2 linked regions of the Kitasatospora fiedleri genome follow. The protein of the gene in region 2 binds, or shares a complex with, the protein of the main gene of each other region. Links are inferred from orthologs where the notes say so. Each region holds a gene or a part of one and is shown on either strand. Other genes may lie near its edges. The genes, in order: mfd and uvrA.

Evidence for each region.
Region 1: the proteins of uvrA (region 2) and mfd are in contact, whole or in part, in a crystal structure (PDB 4DFC), measured with the Escherichia coli proteins. The link is inferred for Kitasatospora fiedleri from one-to-one orthologs.

Annotation. Positions count from the first base shown.
Region 1 is NZ_OX419519.1:4,649,091-4,653,512, forward strand. What follows is about bases 9-4,129. They hold mfd (transcription-repair coupling factor), read left to right. Parts: upstream 9-320; coding sequence 321-3,929; downstream 3,930-4,129. Also shown: QMQ26_RS21515 (SurA N-terminal domain-containing protein), read left to right, coding at 4,134-4,422. UniProt on the Escherichia coli protein: Couples transcription and DNA repair by recognizing RNA polymerase (RNAP) stalled at DNA lesions. Mediates ATP-dependent release of RNAP and its truncated transcript from the DNA, and recruitment of nucleotide excision repair machinery to the damaged site.
Region 2 is NZ_OX419519.1:5,603,270-5,606,976, reverse strand. Bases 177-3,582 are described here. They hold uvrA (excinuclease ABC subunit UvrA), read right to left. Parts: upstream 3,257-3,582; coding sequence 377-3,256; downstream 177-376. Other genes in these bases: QMQ26_RS25510 (maleylpyruvate isomerase family mycothiol-dependent enzyme), read left to right, coding at 3,509-3,582; QMQ26_RS25520 (Rieske (2Fe-2S) protein), read right to left, coding at 177-253. Also shown: more of QMQ26_RS25520, read right to left, coding at 1-176; more of QMQ26_RS25510, read left to right, coding at 3,583-3,707. UniProt on the Escherichia coli protein: The UvrABC repair system catalyzes the recognition and processing of DNA lesions. UvrA is an ATPase and a DNA-binding protein. A damage recognition complex composed of 2 UvrA and 2 UvrB subunits scans DNA for abnormalities.

The sequences.
Region 1 (4,422 bases), 950 kb from region 2 along the record:
TTCGCACTCCCGACCCCCATCGAGGTGCGATCGCGCTTCCACAGCCATCCCCCACGGTTGGATGCGGCCTGCGCTGACATCCATGGTGCGCGGTGACCATGGACGCACAGTGACAGCAGTGTGTCGGCCGCATGATCTCTGGACGAGCCGGACCGGATACCGGTGAGTCGCCCCGCCGCCGCCGTCGGGACGCCGCGCCGCGTGCGCGGCGGCGGCGCGGCGTAGGCTGGACACCCCCCGGGCGCACCGCGTTCCGGGCCTGTCGCGCTGCCCGGCCGTCTCCTGTGCCGGGCCACTCCCCGTCGTGGAGAAACTGACGTATGAGCCTGTCCGGACTGCTGGATGTCGTCGTACGGGACGCCGCCCTCGCCGAGGCGATCGAGGCGGCGGCCACGGGGCACAGGCAGCACCTCGACCTGGTCGGGCCGCCCGCCGCCCGGCCGTTCGCGATCGCGGCGCTGGCCCGGTCGCTGGCCGCCCGCGCCGGCGGGAGCGGCCGGCCGGTGCTGGCCGTGACCGCCACCGGCCGGGAGGCCGAGGACCTCGCGGCCTCGCTGCGCTCGCTGCTGCCGCCCGACGCGGTCGCCGACTTCCCGGCCTGGGAGACGCTGCCGCACGAGCGGCTCTCCCCGCGCTCGGACACCGTCGGCCGCCGCCTCGCCGTGCTGCGCCGGATCGTCCACCCGCGCGCCGACGACCCGGCGGCCGGGCCGGTGCAGGTGGTGGTGGCGCCGGTGCGCAGCGTGCTCCAGCCGCAGGTCAAGGGGCTGGCCGAGCTGGAGCCGGTGGCGCTGCGGCGCGGCGAGCAGCACGACCTGGACGAGGTGGCCCGCGGGCTGGCGGCCGCCGCCTACGCCCGGGTCGAACTGGTCGAGAAGCGCGGCGAGTTCGCGGTGCGCGGCGGCATCCTGGACGTCTTCCCACCGACCGAGGAGCACCCGCTGCGGGTGGAGTTCTGGGGCGACGACGTCGAGGAGATCCGCTACTTCAAGGTCGCCGACCAGCGGTCCCTGGAGGTCGCCGAGCACGGCCTGTGGGCGCCGCCCTGCCGGGAGCTGCTGCTGACCGACCAGGTGCGCGCGCGGGCCGCCGACCTGGCCGCCGCCCACCCCGAGCTGGGCGAGATCCTGGACAAGATCGCGCAGGGCATCGCGGTCGAGGGCATGGAGTCGCTGGCCCCGGTGCTGGTGGACGACATGGAGCTGCTGCTGGACGTGCTGCCGGCCGGCTCGATCGCCGTGGTCTGCGACCCGGAGCGGGTCCGCACCCGGGCCGCCGACCTGGTCGCCACCAGCCAGGAGTTCCTGGCCGCGTCCTGGGTGGCCGCCGCGGCGGGCGCCGACCGCCCGATCGACCTGGAGGCGATCGACGTCTCGGCCGCCTCGCTCCGGTCGCTGGCGGACGTCCGCGAGCACGCCGCCGGGATCGGCCTGCCGTGGTGGTCGGTCAGCCCGTTCGCGACCAGTGACTCCACGGTCTCCGACATGCTCGAATTCGATGCGGACACCCTCACCCTGGGCATGCACGCCGTCGAGGCGTACCGCGGCGACACCGCGCGGGCGATCGCCGACGCCAAGGACCGCCTCGCCGACGACTGGCGGGTGGTGATGGTCACCGAGGGCCACGGCCCGGCCTCCCGGCTGGCCGAGGTGCTCGGCAACGAGGGCATCGCGGCCCGCCTGGTCGCCGACCTCGCCGAGGCCCCGACCCGGGACGTGGTGTACGTCTCCTGCGGCTCGATCGAGCACGGCTTCGTCGACGAGGAGCTGAAGCTCACCGTCATCACCGAGACCGACCTCTCCGGCCAGCGGTCCTCCACCAAGGACATGCGCCGGATGCCGTCCCGCCGCCGCAACGCGATCGACCCGCTGGCGCTGGCGGCCGGCGACTACGTGGTGCACGAGCAGCACGGCGTCGGCCGGTACGTGGAGATGGTGCAGCGCACCGTCCAGGGCGCGACCCGCGAGTACCTGGTGCTGGAGTACGCGCCCGCCAAGCGCGGTCACCCCGGCGACCGGCTGTTCGTGCCGACCGACCAGCTCGACCAGGTCACCAAGTACGTCGGCGGCGAGGCCCCGACGCTGCACCGCCTGGGCGGCGCGGACTGGGCGAAGACCAAGCAGCGGGCCAAGAAGGCGGTCAAGGAGATCGCCGCCGACCTGATCAAGCTGTACTCGGCCCGGATGGCGGCCCCCGGCCACGCCTTCGGCCCGGACACGCCCTGGCAGCGCGAACTGGAGGACGCCTTCCCGTACGCGGAGACGCCCGACCAGCTGACCACCATCGGCGAGGTCAAGGCCGACATGGAGAAGTCCGTCCCGATGGACCGGCTGATCTGCGGCGACGTCGGCTACGGCAAGACCGAGATCGCGGTGCGCGCCGCCTTCAAGGCCGTCCAGGACGGCAAGCAGGTCGCCGTGCTGGTGCCGACCACGCTGCTGGTGCAGCAGCACTTCTCGACCTTCGCGGAGCGGTACGCCAACTTCCCGGTCACCGTGAAGGCGCTGTCCCGGTTCCAGACCGACACCGAGGCGAAGGCCGTGCTGGAGGGCCTGTTCGAGGGCTCGGTGGACGTGGTGATCGGCACCCACCGGCTGTTCTCCTCGGAGACCAGGTTCAAGGACCTGGGCCTGGTCATCGTCGACGAGGAGCAGCGCTTCGGCGTCGAGCACAAGGAGCAGCTGAAGAAGCTGCGGGCCAACGTCGACGTGCTGACCATGTCCGCCACCCCGATCCCGCGCACCCTGGAGATGGCGGTCACCGGCATCCGCGAGATGTCCACCATCACCACCCCGCCGGAGGAGCGGCACCCGGTGCTGACCTTCGTCGGCCCGTACGACGAGAAGCAGATCGCCGCCGCGATCCGGCGCGAACTCCTGCGCGAGGGCCAGGTGTTCTACATCCACAACCGGGTCGAGTCGATCGACAAGGCGGCCGCCCGGCTGAAGGACCTGGTGCCGGAGGCCCGGGTGGCCACCGCGCACGGACAGATGGGGGAGAACCAGCTGGAGAAGGTCGTCGTCGACTTCTGGGAGAAGGAGTTCGACGTCCTGGTCTCCACCACCATCGTGGAGTCCGGCATCGACATCTCCAACGCCAACACCCTGATCGTGGAGCGCGGCGACACCTTCGGCCTCTCCCAGCTGCACCAGCTGCGCGGCCGGGTCGGCCGCGGCCGCGAGCGCGGCTACGCCTACATGCTGTACCCGCCGGAGAAGCCGCTCACCGAGACCGCGCACGAGCGCCTCGCCACCATCGCCCAGCACACCGAGATGGGCGCGGGCATGTACGTCGCGATGAAGGACCTGGAGATCCGCGGCGCGGGCAACCTGCTCGGCGGCGAGCAGTCCGGGCACATCGCGGGCGTCGGCTTCGACCTCTACATGCGGATGGTCGGCGAGGCGGTGGCCGAGTTCCGCGACGCGCTGGAGGCGGGCGGCGGCGAGCCGGAGGAGGAGCCGCTGGAGGTGAAGATCGAACTCCCGGTGGACGCGCACGTCCCGCACGACTACGCGCCGGGGGAGCGGCTGCGCCTCCAGGCGTACCGCTCGATCGCGGCGGTCAACTCGGAGGACGACATCGCGCAGGTCCGCGAGGAGCTGACCGACCGCTACGGCAAGCTGCCCGAACCGGTGGAGAACCTGCTGCTGGTGGCCGGACTGCGGCTGTTCGCCCGGCGCTGCGGCATCGGCGACATCACCCTCCAGGGCACCTTCGTCCGCTTCGGCCCGGTCGACCTGCGGGAGTCCCAGCAACTGCGGCTCAACCGGCTCTACCCGCGCACCCAGATCAAGTCCGCCGCCCGGCAACTGCTGGTGCCGCGCCCCGGCAGCGGCGGCCGGATCGGCGGCAAGCCGCTGGTCGGGCGGGAACTGCTCTCCTGGTGCGCCGAGTTCCTGAGCACCATGTTCGAGGACCTCAAGCGCTGACGCGGCGATCGCGCAGCGCCCGCGGGGGCGCCGGAGGACGGCCGGACGGCGTCCCCCGGCGCCCCCGGCCCGTACCGGGCGCGAGCGAGCGCCGCGCCCGGCGGGTGCGGGGGTCTGGCCCCCGGGGGCGGGGCTCAATATTCTTCGTCCCAGCCACGTACGCAGAGCACCACCGGACCGCGCTCCACCGCCCAGGAGGCCCCAGTGATCCGCACCAGCTCCCCCCGCCGACTGCGGGCCGCCCTCGGCGTCGCGGTCGCCGCCGCCGCGCTCACCGCCTGCGGCGGGGCACCGGCGCACCAGGGGGCCGCCGCCGTGGTCGGCGGCGACCGGATCAGCATCGCCCAGGTCGAGGCCCGGGTCGCCGCCGTCCGGGACGGCGCCGCGCAGGACGGGGCCGCCACCGAGGAGCAGCCCGGCCTGGCCCGGCACGCCGTCTCCGACCTGGTGCTCGGCAAGGTGGTCGCCCGGGCCCTGGCGGACCGCCGGCTCG
Region 2 (3,707 bases):
TGTACTCCCCCGCGGCCGGCTGGGTCACCACGACGCCCTGCTCCCGGTACACCTTCCCGCCGCCGACCGGGACGTCCGCGGCCGCGCCGAGGTCGACCGGGACGGCGGAGGCGCCCTTGCCGTCGCCCTCGGTGGCGGACGCGCCCTTGCCGTCGTCCTGGGCGGCGGAAGAGCACCCGGCCGCGGTGGCCCCGGCGAGCGCGACGGCCGCGCAGCACAGGACGGTACGGCGGGAGGCGGTGGGCTCGGGCATCGGGACTCCTCGGTGCGGGGAAGGGTCGGTGCGGGGAAGGGCGCCGAGCAACGTAGCACGCGCGCGGCGGACCGCCCGGGGAGCGACCTGCGCTCCCCGGGCGGTCCTCGCTCGCCCCCGGTGCTACTTCCTGCGCCGCTTGGCGGCGGGCGCCGCGTCCGAGACGCCCGGCAGGATGTCGCGCAGGAACTTGCCGGTGTGGCTGGCGGTGGAGGCCGCGACCTCCTCCGGGGTGCCCTCGATGACCACGCTGCCGCCGCCGGAGCCGCCCTCGGGGCCCATGTCGACCAGCCAGTCGGCGGTCTTGATGACGTCGAGGTTGTGCTCGATGACGATGACGGTGTTGCCCTTCTCGACCAGCCCCTCCAGGACCTTGATCAGCTTGCTGATGTCCTCGAAGTGCAGGCCGGTGGTGGGCTCGTCCAGGACGTAGACCGTCCGCCCGGTGGAGCGCTTCTGGAGCTCGGCGGAGAGCTTGACCCGCTGGGCCTCGCCGCCGGAGAGGGTGGTGGCGGGCTGGCCGAGCCGGACGTAGCCGAGGCCGACCTCCTTGAGCGTCCTGAGGTGGCGGGCGATCGCGGGGACGGCCTCGAAGAAGTCGAGCCCCTCCTCGATCGGCATGTTCAGCACCTCGGCGATGGACTTGCCCTTGTAGTGGACCTCCAGCGTCTCCCGGTTGTAGCGGTCGCCGTGGCAGACCTCGCAGGGGACGTAGACGTCCGGCAGGAAGTTCATCTCGATCTTGATGGTGCCGTCGCCGGAGCAGTTCTCGCAGCGGCCGCCCTTGACGTTGAACGAGAACCGGCCGGGCAGGTAGCCGCGGACCTTGGCCTCCTGGGTCTCCGCGAACAGCTTGCGCACGTGGTCGAAGACGCCGGTGTAGGTGGCCGGGTTGGAGCGCGGGGTCCGGCCGATCGGCGACTGGTCGACGTGCACCACCTTGTCGACCAGGTCGGTGCCGGTGATCCGGGTGTGCCGGCCGGGGACGCTGCGGGCGCCGTTCAGCTCGCGGGCCAGGTGCGCGTACAGGATGTCGTTGACCAGCGTGGACTTGCCGGAGCCGGAGACGCCGGTGACGGCGGTGAAGGTGCCCAGCGGGAAGGCGACCGTGACGTCCTTGAGGTTGTGCTCGCGGGCGCCGTGCACCACCAGCTGGCGCTTCTTGTCGCGCGGGCGGCGGGTCGCCGGGATCGGGATGGCGCGCTTGCCCGACAGGTACTGGCCGGTCAGCGACTCGTCGTTGGCCAGCAGCTCCTCCAGCGAGCCGGAGTGCACCACCTTGCCGCCGTGCTCGCCGGCGCCGGGGCCGATGTCGACGATCCAGTCGGCGGTCTTGATGGTGTCCTCGTCGTGCTCGACGACGATCAGCGTGTTGCCGATGTCGCGCAGCCGGACCAGGGTCTCGATCAGCCGGTGGTTGTCGCGCTGGTGCAGGCCGATGGACGGCTCGTCCAGCACGTACAGCACGCCGACCAGGCCGGAGCCGATCTGGGTGGCCAGCCGGATGCGCTGGGCCTCGCCGCCGGAGAGGGTGCCGGCGGCGCGGTTGAGCGAGAGGTAGTCGAGGCCGACGTCCACCAGGAAGCGCAGCCGCTCCAGCACCTCCTTGAGCACCCGCTCGGCGATCTGCTTGTCCCGGCGGTCCAGCCGCAGCGCACCCAGGAAGTCCGCGCAGTCGCTGATCGACATCGCGGAGACCTCGGCGATGGACTTCTCCATCACCGTGACGGCCAGCACCACCGGCTTGAGCCGGGTGCCCTTGCAGGTCGGGCAGGGCACCTCGCGCATGTAGCCCTCGAAGCGCTCGCGCCCGGCGTCGCTCTCCGACTCGGAGTGCCGGCGCGTCACGAACGGGACGACACCCTCGAAGGCGGTGGTGTAGGAGCGCTCGCGGCCGTAGCGGTTGCGGTAGCGGACCTCGACCTGGGTCTTGTGGCCGTACAGCAGCGCCTTGCGGGCCCGGACCGGCAGCCCGGCCCACGGGATGTCGGTGCGGAAGCCGAGCTCGCCGGCCAGCGCGTTGACCAGCCGCTGGAAGTACTCCTTGGTGGCGCCCTGCGACCAGGGGTGGATGGCGCCCTCGTCGAGCGACTTCTCCTCGTCGGGGACGAGCAGCTCCGGGTCGACCTCCATCCGGTTGCCCAGGCCCGAGCAGTCCGGGCAGGCGCCGAACGGGGAGTTGAAGGAGAAGGAGCGCGGCTCCAGCTCCTCGAAGGAGACGTCGTCGTACGGGCAGTAGAGGTGCTCCGAGAACATCTTCTCGCGCTCGGGGTCGTCCTCCGCCAGGTCGACGAAGTCGAGCACCACCATGCCGCCGGCCAGCTTGAGCGCGGTCTCCACCGAGTCGGTGAGCCGGCGCTTGGCGCCCGCCTTCACGGTGAGGCGGTCGATGACCACCTCGACGGTGTGCTTCTCCTGCTTCTTGAGCACCGGCGGCTCGGTCAGCTGGACGGTCTGCCCGTCCACCCGGGCCCGGGCGTAGCCCTTGGACTGGAGATCGGCGAAGAGGTCGACGAACTCGCCCTTGCGCTCCCGGACCACCGGGCTGAGCACCTGGAACCGGGTGCCCTCGGGCAGCTCCAGCACCTTGTCGACGATGGCCTGCGGCGACTGCCGGGCGATCGGGCGCCCGCAGTGCGGGCAGTGCGGCTTGCCGATCCGGGCGAACAGCAGGCGCAGGTAGTCGTACACCTCGGTGATGGTGCCGACGGTGGAACGGGGGTTGCGGCTGGTGGACTTCTGGTCGATCGAGACGGCCGGGGAGAGGCCCTCGATGAAGTCCACGTCCGGCTTGTCCATCTGCCCGAGGAACTGCCGGGCGTACGAGGACAGCGACTCGACGTAGCGCCGCTGGCCCTCGGCGAAGATCGTGTCGAAGGCGAGGGAGGACTTGCCGGACCCGGAGAGGCCCGTGAAGACGATGAGGGAGTCCCTGGGCAGGTCGAGCGAGACGTTCTTGAGGTTGTGCTCACGTGCACCACGGACGACGAGGCGGTCTGCCACTGCTACTGGCGCCTTTCTCCGGGTCGAAGGGAGGAGGGAGATGTGCTTCTTCGTGCTTCTTCCAGGATGCGCCCGCCAGCGTACTGGCTCATTCGTTCGAATCTGAGCCGGTCGGCCGGGGCCACCCGGACGGGTGAACGGCACCCGCGCTCGACGGTAGCGTCAACGACTGACAACCGGCCCGGGCAACGCCCCGGTGCCCGCACCGCACCGCCTCGACCCGTTTTCCCGACCGTCGAAAGGCCATGCCCGATGAGCGACGCCACCACCGCGGCCACCACCGCCGCGGCCGCCGCAGCCGAGCGGCTGCGGGCCACCGCGGAGAGCACCGACCTGCTGCTGCACACCCTCGCCGAGCTGGAGCCCGCGGCGGTGTTCGAACCCTCCGCGCTGTCCGGCTGGACCCGCGGGCACCTGCTGACCCACCTCGCCCGCAACGCGGACTCCCTGG